Regions from separate parts of the Mycoplana sp. BE70 genome, predicted to be linked through region 2. Evidence: predicted binding sites of a transcription regulator. Region 2 holds the regulator's gene; each other region holds the start of a gene.
The links. Region 2 encodes LexA, which represses DNA repair genes until DNA is damaged. Its sites were predicted from a motif close to TGTTCNNNNTGTGTTCNG; they were not measured.

Region 1 (3,273 bases), on a different contig from region 2:
GGATGTCCATCAGGATCAGATCTGGGCGGTAGCGGCGGGCGAGATCAAGGGCTTCCATGCCATTTCTGGTCTGGATCGTCGTATAACCGGACGCCTCGATGAGGTCCCGGAAGAGCTTCATGTTAAGCTCGTTGTCCTCGACTATCATCACCTGTTTCGGCATTACACGTCCTTGCCCCTCACTCCAGCTTTGCAACGCCCCCGAGAGAGATATAAGTTGCCGCAATGCCGAATTCACCCAGCACAATCCTTGCGAAGATAGCGGCATTTGGTTGACCAAAAGGTAACTTTTCCGGGAAATTGCCATGCAAAGCCAAAAAGATACATCGGCCCAGGCCGCCGAATCGACGGCGATCGCAGTCCTCGCCTGGCTGGCCGCTGAACCGGAACTTTTGTCCCGCTTCCTGGCCTTGACCGGTGTCGACCCCTCGGACGTGCGCGCCGCGGCAACCAACCGCGGTTTCCTTGCCGGGCTTGTCGACTTTCTCATGGGCCACGAGCCGACATTGATGGCTTTCTGCGAGGCGACCGGAACGAAACCGGAGCAAGTGGTGCGCGCACACGCCAGCCTCAGCGGTGGCGGCCACGACAGCGGCTGGTGATGGCCAGGGACCCCGTCATGCTCGACCACATTCGCCTTGGCGACAGGCCGCTGCTCGTCTGCGATATCGATGAGGTCGTGCTCGAATACCTTTCGCCGTTCGGCGCCTTCCTGCGGAGCCACGGCCACGACCTGCTGCCACGCTCCTTCCGGCTGCACGGCAACATCATCGACAGCGCAACCGGCGAGGCCGCCCTCGATGCGGTCGTCGATGCGCTGCAGGAGGATTTTTTCGCCACGCAAGAAGCCTGGCAGATGCCGGCCGCCCTTGCCGTCGAAACGGTTCTGGCCCTTGGCCGCGATGCCGACGTCGTGTTCCTGACCGCCATGCCGCCCCGCCATGTCGCGGCGCGCCGGCGCCTGCTCGACCGTATCGGCCTCGCCTTTCCCATGGTGGCGACGGAGGAGGCGAAAGGCCCCGTCGTCCACGCCCTGCACGGCGCCCGAACCCTGCCGCTCGCATTCATCGACGACATCCACTTCAATCATCTGTCCGTCCAGCAAAGCGCCCCCGAGGCGCTGCTCGTGCGGTTGATGGCCAACGAGGCGTTCCGCGCGATGGCACCCGACCCGGGCGCGAACGTCCTGCGCGCGACCGACTGGAGCCACGCCGCGCGGCTGATCCGCAGCCACTTCGCAAAACCGGCAGGCGGGTGATGCGAGTGCCGGGCCGCGCCGCCGAGCACGCGCTCGGAAATAGCCACGACTGCCCTCCTCCAATCTCATGCAATGCTGCTGGGTTCAAACGCGGCTCTTGAGACTCATCAACCTGGAAGCTAATCTGCGGCCGTTCAACCTTTGTTCTCGACATGCAGCAAGCAGAGACGCATCATCCTGGTTTTTGTCGCGATTGCCTCGCCGGGCAGCCGCCAACGCAACGCCGTTGCCAAAAGTGCGGCAGCCCCCGCCTCGTTTATCATGACGAGCTCTACGCCCTGACGCTCGCCCACATCGATTGCGATGCCTTCTATGCCTCGATCGAGAAGCGGGACAATCCCGAGCTTGTCGACAAGCCGGTGATCATCGGCGGCGGAAAACGCGGTGTCGTCTCCACCGCCTGCTACGTCGCCCGCATCCACGGCGTTCGGTCGGCGATGCCGATGTTCAAGGCGCTGGAAGCCTGCCCGCAGGCGGTCGTGATCAAGCCGGACATGGAGAAGTATGTTCGTGTCGGCCGCGAGGTCAGGACGCTGATGCAGGAACTGACGCCACTCGTGCAGCCGTTATCGATCGACGAGGCCTTTCTCGAACTCAAGGGCACCGAGCGGCTGCACCACGATCCGCCGGCCCGCGTGCTCGCCCGCTTCGCCCAGCGGGTGGAACGCGAGATCGGCATCACGATCTCGATTGGTCTGTCCTACTGCAAGTTCCTCGCCAAGGTCGCCTCCGACCTGCAGAAGCCGCGCGGCTTCTCCGTCATCGGCCGGGCCGAGGCGATCGAGTTCCTGCGAGCGAAATCCGTTCGCCTGATCTGGGGTGTCGGCAAGGCGTTCGCCGAGACGCTCGAGCGCGACGGCATCCGCGAGATCGGTCAACTCCAGACGATCGAGGAAAACGAGTTGATGCGACGCTACGGTATCATGGGCAAGCGGCTCTACCACCTCTCGCGCGGGCAGGACGACCGGGAGGTCCACCTGAACGATGCGGCCAAGAGCGTCTCTTCTGAAACGACCTTCTTCGACGACATCTCCGCCCAGGACGATCTCGTCACACACCTGCGCCGACTGAGCGAACAGGTGGCGGTCCGCCTGCGCAAGGCCGACATCGCCGGTCACACGGTCGTCCTGAAACTCAAGACCGCCGACTTCAAGAGCCGCACGCGCAACCGCAAGCTCGAAGACCCGACGATGCTCGCCGACCGGATCTTCCGCATCGGCATGGAATTGCTGAAGAAGGAAGTCGACGGCACCAAGTTTCGCCTGATCGGCATCGGCGTCACCGACCTCTGCGATCCGCAGCGCGCCGACCCGCCCGATCTCGTCGACCCGGCCGCCAGCCGGCGCGCCGCCGCCGAGGCGGCGATGAACTCCTTGCGCGACAAGTTCGGCAAGACGAGCGTCGAAACGGGTTACACCTTCGGCAAGGACCGCCGGTAACGATACGCGGCAGTTTTGCTTGCGCGGCGGCGACAATCGGCAATCATATAGGCTTCCTTAAAGGTGAGGCGGTAGCCTCGGCATATCCCCAGTATCGCGTAAGGGACGGGACTCATGCTTTTGCGCCTCGCCACCGGGATCGGAATCCTCGCCCTGACAGCCACCACCGCGCTCGCCGCAGCGATCGAAGGGCCACTGCAGGTCATCGTTTCGAGGGACCAGCAGACGCTGAAGGTCTACGACGGCGACAGGATGGTGGCGAGCACGAGCATCTCCAGCGGCATGCCCGGATTTACCACGCCGACGGGCATCTTCTCGATTCTGGAGAAGAAACCGATGCACTACTCCAACATCTATGACGAGGCGCCGATGCCTTTCATGCAGCGGCTGACCTGGTCGGGCATCGCCTTGCATGCGTCGGATCATGTACCCGATTACCCCGCCTCTCATGGCTGTGTCCGCATACCCGGCAAGTTCGCAAGGGAGCTCTTCAGGATGACTCGCCTCGGCGGCCATGTTCTGGTTGCGGGCCGCGAGGTCGAACCCCGGCCGATCGAGCATCCGGCCCTGGCCCTG
Region 2 (3,273 bases):
ATAGCGCTGACCGTGACGATCATCGCAGTGGTCTCCGTGGGGTCATCGATTGCCTGGGGGCTGGGTGTCCTCGGGCATTGGCTGTTCCTCAACGCCGGCCGTTTTCAGACGATCTACCTTGATTGGGCCCAATGGCTGGAAGAGCATGGTGTGGCGGTCGCCGGCCCGTTGGCAGAGCGGTTCAACGTCGGCGCGCTCGTCGGATTGCTGCAAGGGGTCGCCGGACGCATGAACAGTTTCGCCGGTTTCACGCTGGTGATCTTCATATCCGTCATGCTCGGCCTTCTGGAAGTGGAGGACGTCAAGCGACGCCTGCTGTTGCCGAGCGTCCAACCGCACGGTGCGCGGATTCTGGCGGCGAACAGAAGGATCGGTGCCAAGCTTCGACGCTTCATGGCCGTGCGTACGTTTGCCAGTATCCTGACGGGGTTGGTCGTTTGGATATTCGCCCGGTTCGTTGGTCTTGAGTTGGCTGCGGCCTGGGGAGCGATCGCGTTCGCCCTCAATTACATTCCTTTCCTCGGGCCATTCGTGGCGACGGTCTTCCCCACCATGTTTGCGATTGCCCAGTTCGATTCGTGGCAATCCGCAGTGTTCGTCTTCGTCGGACTGAACCTTATCCAATTTGTCATCGGCAGCTACCTGGAGCCACGGCTGACCGGTGCTTCGCTCGCGATTTCACCGTTCGCCGTGATTTTCTCCGTGTTCTTTTGGAGTTTCATGTGGGGTCTTCCGGGTGCCTTCATTGGCGTTCCCATCCTGATTTGCCTCATCGAATACGCAGCACAGGTGCCGGCGACCCGCTGGATCGCCGTGCTCCTGTCCAGTACCGTGAATGATGAAGCTGTTGCCGCTTTGGACCGCCGCGACAGGACTTGAGCCGCCTGACCGGAATGGCAGCGGATACTAGCTCACCGCGGGAACTATAACGCCGATCAACAATCGTAGTGTCAGCACAAAATCGGAAAAGCGGGCTTTTTGCCCCGTACTTGCCGGCCGCCGGTTGAGAAGAGACAGCACCAATAGCCTGCCTGGGCCGCCGCGCCACGAGCGGTTGTACCTGGCCGAAAAACCGGATTACACTTGACCGTTCGTTCGGATGGACAAGACTACGACAGGCAAGAAAATCAACGAGAGAGGAAGGAATGGACATGACCAAGATTTCCCTAGTGCTCGTTCTGGCCGGGCTCGCAGCGGTCGGCTGCACGCCAACCGAGAGGGGCGCCGGCATCGGCGCAGCCACCGGCGCCGTGATCGGCGGCGCCATCACCAATGACGTCCGCGGCGCCGCCGTCGGAGCCGCCATCGGCGGTGTTTCCGGCGCCGTCATCGGCCATGTGGCCGGACAGCCTGGTCGTTGCTACTACCGCGACCGTTACGGCCGCCGCTACGTCGCCGCGTGCCCATAACAGCCTCACCGGCCCTGTCGCTGTTGAACTGGAAAAGACCTTGTCCTTCACGAGGTCTTTTCCCGAATAATGGAAGTTCCCGCCGGGATCACGGTTGGAAATCTCGAACGAGCGCCTGCACCCTTGATTGAAATTTGCCCCCTTGCGGAACACATATGGAACAGATAGTGTCTGTTCTGGATTTGTTTCACGATTCTGGGTGACGAGCCATGCTGACCCGCAAACAACAGGAACTGCTCCTGTTCATCCACGAGCGGATGAAGGAGACCGGCATTCCGCCGTCATTCGACGAGATGAAGGATGCGCTCGATCTCGCCTCGAAGTCGGGCATTCACCGGTTGATCACAGCCCTCGAGGAGCGCGGCTTTATCCGCCGGCTGCCCAATCGGGCACGCGCGCTCGAGGTGATCAAGCTGCCCGAGGCCTATTCGCCGAGCCTGAAGGCGCGGCGCGGCTTTTCCCCGTCCGTCATCGAAGGAAGCCTTGGCAAGCCGGCGACGGCGCCCTCCCCGGCCAAGCCCGCGGCCGCGGACGGGTCGGCTTCGGTTCCGGTCATGGGGCGCATCGCCGCCGGCGTGCCGATCTCGGCTATCCAGAACAACACCCATGACATCGCGGTTCCCATGGAGATGCTCGGCGCTGGCGAGCATTATGCGCTTGAAGTCAAGGGCGACTCGATGATCGAGGCCGGGATCCTCGACGGAGATACCGTCATCATCCGCAACACCAACTCCGCCAACCCGGGAGAGATCGTCGTGGCTCTCGTCGACGACGAGGAGGCGACGCTGAAGCGCTTCCGCCGCAAGGGCGCCTCCATCGCCTTGGAAGCCGCCAATCCCGCCTACGAGACCCGCATCTTCGGCCCCGACCGAGTGAAGATTCAAGGCAAACTGGTCGGCCTCATCCGCCGTTATCACTGACCGCGTCTTCTAGGTCGAGATATGTGTTTGTCCGCCAGTCGTACAGGCGGTGCCGGCTCCAGGGGCGGTGAAGTGTCGTGACCGCGTTGCGGACGCTGTAACTTGCGCGGCCAGTCGGATCGAATGTCTGCGGCGTTATTTCAAGGGCGCCGGTGCGGCGCAGGCTGCGCGCCGAAACGAGTTGGGCCCCGGAACGGCAGGTTTCCATTCGAAGGTCTCGTGGCACGACCACGAGATCGGCACTGTCGCAGGCCGTTCCGAGAAAGGCCGGGTCCTCGACCGCGAGGACACGCCAACCGGCCGGCGCAGCACCGGCGCACCACGCCCTGCGGCGGCAGACGAATCGCTTTTCGTTGGCGGCTGTGGCGAACGCTGTACGCATGTCATCGCGCGCACGCGCCATCGCAGCAGGGTCAAGCTCCCGTTCCGCGCTCCTGCGCTGTCGCGCATCCAGGCTCGCTACTGGTGCTGCTCGGTCCGCAGAGTCCTGCGCGCGATCGATACCCGCGGCACCTCCGACCGCGGGCGCCCGTTGCGCGGCATCTTCATCGGTCAGGTACAATGGCGAACGATGGCTTTCGATGCGAAGGGCGCGACGCCATTGATCGTAGATGAAATCGGGCGGTTTCGACCGATTCGTGGCGGCCTCCCCCGCGTGACGAGCGCCACCAGCCGGCCGTCCTCCGATACGAGAAGCTCGGGCGGCGCATCCGATGGACGGACGGCCACAATGGCCACACCGAAGACGAGTGGTAGAAGGCCGATGAGCGCGAGACGGGTGCGAAGCAGGCAGATGAACCCGCCACCTGCAGCAATGAGCGCGAATGCCAGCGGGGGGCAATCTGCCGGTGACCACCTCTCCGCCCCAGCCGGCAACCCAATTGGCCATGGCGATGATCCAGTCGACGCCCCGTCCCATGATCGCCAGCGGAATGCCGTCCAGT
Region 3 (3,273 bases), on a different contig from region 2:
GTGCTGGAGGCGATAACGCGCGCGGCCGGTGAAACCTGGATGTACAACGATCCGGAAAATTTCGAACTGCGCGAGGCGCTTGCCCTCCACCACGGCGTCTCACGCGACAACATCGCGATCGGCGGTGGCATCGACGGGCTGCTCGGCGAGATTGTCCGCCTCGTCGTCGAACCGGGCGTACCGGTCGTGACATCGCTCGGCGGCTATCCGACGTTCAACTACCATGTCAACGGCTACGGCGGGCGGCTCGTCACCGTTCCCTACGTCAACGACCGGGAAGATCTCGACGGACTGCTCGCGGCGGCCAAGCGCGAGGACGCGCCGCTCGTCTATTTTGCCAATCCGGACAATCCGATGGGAAGCTGGTGGGACGCCGACAGCGTCGTCGCCTTCGCCCGGGCGCTGCCGGAGCGCAGCCTACTGATCCTCGACGAAGCCTATTGCGAGACGGCGCCGGCCGGATCGACGCCGGCGATCGAAGCGCTGATCGGCCAGCCGAACGTGCTGCGGATGCGGACGTTTTCCAAGGCCTATGGGCTGGCAGGGGCGCGCGTGGGGTATGCGATCGGCACGATCGGCAACGCCCAAGCGTTCGACAAGATCCGCAACCATTTCGGCATGCCGCGGATTTCGACGGCGGCGGCGCTCGCCGCGCTCGCCGATCAGACCTATCTGCGCGACGTCCTCGGCCGCATCGCCGCCGCGCGAGACCGGATCGCGGGACTAGCCACGCAGAACGGCCTGCGCCCCCTGCCCTCCGCCACGAATTTCGTCGCGATCGACTGCGGTCGCAACGGCGCGCATGCCCGCGCGCTCGTCGACGGACTGATGGAGCACGGCGTCTTTATTCGCATGCCCGGTGTCGCGCCGCTGAACCGCTGCATCCGCGTCAGCGTCGGCCCGGAGGCGGAGATGGCTCTGCTGGAAGACGTCCTGCCGAAGGTCTTGCGGACGGTGGGGAGCAATCGGTAGGCAGCAGGGTATCGTTGTTGGACAGCGATGCCTATTGCAAGGTTCTTGTAGGTTGATTTTCCTACTGCCTACCGGCCTGATTGCCCCTTGATATCAGTGCGTCGTCATCCAGTCGCGGGCGGCGCGAAGCGCCAGCGCCAGATCGGTCTTGGTCATCGTCGCGGCGAGGTCGGCCCGCAGCTCGGCAGCCCGATCACAACCCCTGATGGCGGCGATGTTTAGCCACTTGTGGGCCGCGATCAGGTCGACGTTGCAGCCGCGACCCGTTGCGTACATCAGCCCCATGTCGCAGAACGTGTCGGCGCGGGTGTCGCCGCCCATCATGGCGGCCATTTCGGCGTTCTGGATATCGTAGCGTGCCATTGTCGTTTGTCCCTGTCCTGTTGTCTTCTTCTTGTATCGCCCTGTTTTTCAAGCCTTTCGAGGGCCTACCGTCTTCTGCGGCATGTGCTCCCCGAAGGTTTTTCCGGCCGGTTGTTTCCCGTGCTCGTCTTATGGCTCCACTATGCCAGCGCCCTTTCAATAGGCGCTTAAAATGCATGATTAATTTGAGACGAACAAAGTTCAAACAGTTGGTAAACTTGGGTTTTCGTTAAGCATCGCATCCGCTGGAATGCCGCGGATTTGCTTCAAAATTTACGCATTCTTCAACTTGCGATTTCAACCATTCGCTAACCACGGAAAACGGTCGCGAAGTTTCGACCGAGCGAAAAGTGGTTGTTCCGCCCTCAGGCAGACGGCGCAAAACCCACAACGGCGCGTCGCCAGTCGGCCTGTCCATCTTCTCGTCACACCGGCCTTGAGCCGGTGTCCAGCCGCGCCGCTTCTGCGGCGCGAAAGGTGCTTCTCTCGCGCAAGGATGCGCGACGTGATGCCGGATCGAGGTCCGGCATCACGGGGTCTGGCGACGCGGCGCCCTTACCTCGCCCGCTGGCCGAACAGGATCTTCTGCGCTTCCTTGTCGTCGGCGAGGCTCGCCTGGCGCTCCCGTTCCTCCTTGCCGACCTCGATGCCGCGCTGCACCGCGGGACGGGCGAGAACGGCCTCGAACCAGCGTTTCAGGTGCGGGAAGTCCTCCAGCTTCTGGCCCTGGTTCTCGTAGGGACGCACCCAGCCGATGCAGGCCATGTCGGCGATCGAGTAGTCGCCGGCGAGGTACTCGTGTTCCGCCAACCGCTTGTTCATCACGCCGTAGAGACGGTTGACCTCGTTGGTGTAGCGGTTGATGCCGTACTCGATCTTCTCGGGCGCATACTGGCGGAAATGGTGCGCCTGTCCGGCCATCGGGCCAAGTCCGCCCATCTGCCAGAACAGCCATTCCTCCACCTGCACGCGGGCCCGCTCCTCGGTCGGATAGAATTTTCCGTACTTGCGGCCGAGATACTGCAGGATGGCACCGGATTCGAACACCGAGATCGGCTCGCCGCCCGGCCCGTCGGGATCGACGATCGCCGGCATGCGGTTGTTGGGCGCGATCTTCAGGAAGTCGGGCGCGAACTGCTCCCCCTTGCCGATGTTGACGTACTTCACCTCGTAGGGAACGCCCAGTTCCTCCAGCATGATGGTGATCTTGAAGCCGTTCGGGGTCGGCCAGTAGTAAAGCTCGATTGGTCTGGTCATCCGGTTCTCCATTCGATGTCACAATGAGTTAGCCACGACCGCGCCCGGCTTCAAGGCGCGCCGTCGGCCAAACCAGCCATCCTTTCCTCGACATCGCTCATCGCTTTCTGAACGCCAGATGAACCGCCCTCTCAGGACGCATTCAGTCGCGCCATGCGAGAAAGGCACAACGGAAAGACAATCTTAGGGACGAATAATGGAAATCCTGGCCCGCCGACTGACGATCATAACGCTTCTGATGACCGTTTTTGCGATCTCGGTCGCTGCCGCCGTCGAAACCGATGCGCGCCGCCACGACCAGAACAAGCGGTACGGCACTGCGAGCGCCTGCTCGATCCCGACCATTTGCCATCGCGCCCTCTAACCTGGCCGCAGCAAGGACGCCCGCCATGCCGATCGCGCTTTTCGCCAGCCTCGCCGTCAGCCTGCGCATCCTCGTTCTCACCGCACTGATGGTCGCGCCGCTCGCGGCCGTGACCTACGCGGCCCACAACGGCAGCCTCGGCGCCGGCAAGCAGGGCGCCGGGCTCGTGCTGTTCGTCACGCTGCAGCGACAGGCGATGAGCTGAACCTGCCCGACGTTTGACCGTCAATTTCCGTTTCTCGAGTTTTGCGCTATGCCATGGGCTCCTTCGACCGGAGCCCGCATGAAATCCATTCTGATCTACGGCGCCGCCGCCC

Region 1: the regulator LexA is predicted to act here: its motif matches at 1,390-1,407, upstream of J2Y48_RS21470 (DNA polymerase IV).
Region 3: the regulator LexA is predicted to act here: its motif matches at 1,526-1,543, upstream of J2Y48_RS12615 (sel1 repeat family protein).

What each region holds. Positions count from the first base shown of each region.
Region 1 is NZ_JAVDTM010000013.1:112,970-116,242, forward strand. Features, by position in the region: gene J2Y48_RS21455 (response regulator) at 1-163, opposite strand, end outside; gene J2Y48_RS21460 (DUF3572 domain-containing protein) at 306-602, shown strand; gene J2Y48_RS21465 (hypothetical protein) at 620-1,258, shown strand; gene J2Y48_RS21470 (DNA polymerase IV) at 1,411-2,697, shown strand; gene J2Y48_RS21475 (L,D-transpeptidase family protein) at 2,812-3,273, shown strand, end outside.
Region 2 is NZ_JAVDTM010000009.1:147,149-150,421, forward strand. Features, by position in the region: gene J2Y48_RS17735 (AI-2E family transporter) at 1-879, shown strand, start outside; gene J2Y48_RS17740 (YMGG-like glycine zipper-containing protein) at 1,152-1,409, shown strand; gene lexA (transcriptional repressor LexA) at 1,619-2,329, shown strand; gene J2Y48_RS17750 (ComEC/Rec2 family competence protein) at 2,310-3,273, opposite strand, start outside.
Region 3 is NZ_JAVDTM010000006.1:98,479-101,751, reverse strand. Features, by position in the region: gene J2Y48_RS12620 (pyridoxal phosphate-dependent aminotransferase) at 1-972, shown strand, start outside; gene J2Y48_RS12615 (sel1 repeat family protein) at 1,066-1,335, opposite strand; gene J2Y48_RS12610 (glutathione S-transferase N-terminal domain-containing protein) at 1,891-2,592, opposite strand; gene J2Y48_RS12605 (hypothetical protein) at 2,789-2,956, shown strand; gene J2Y48_RS12600 (hypothetical protein) at 2,982-3,161, shown strand; gene J2Y48_RS12595 (YnfA family protein) at 3,240-3,273, shown strand, end outside.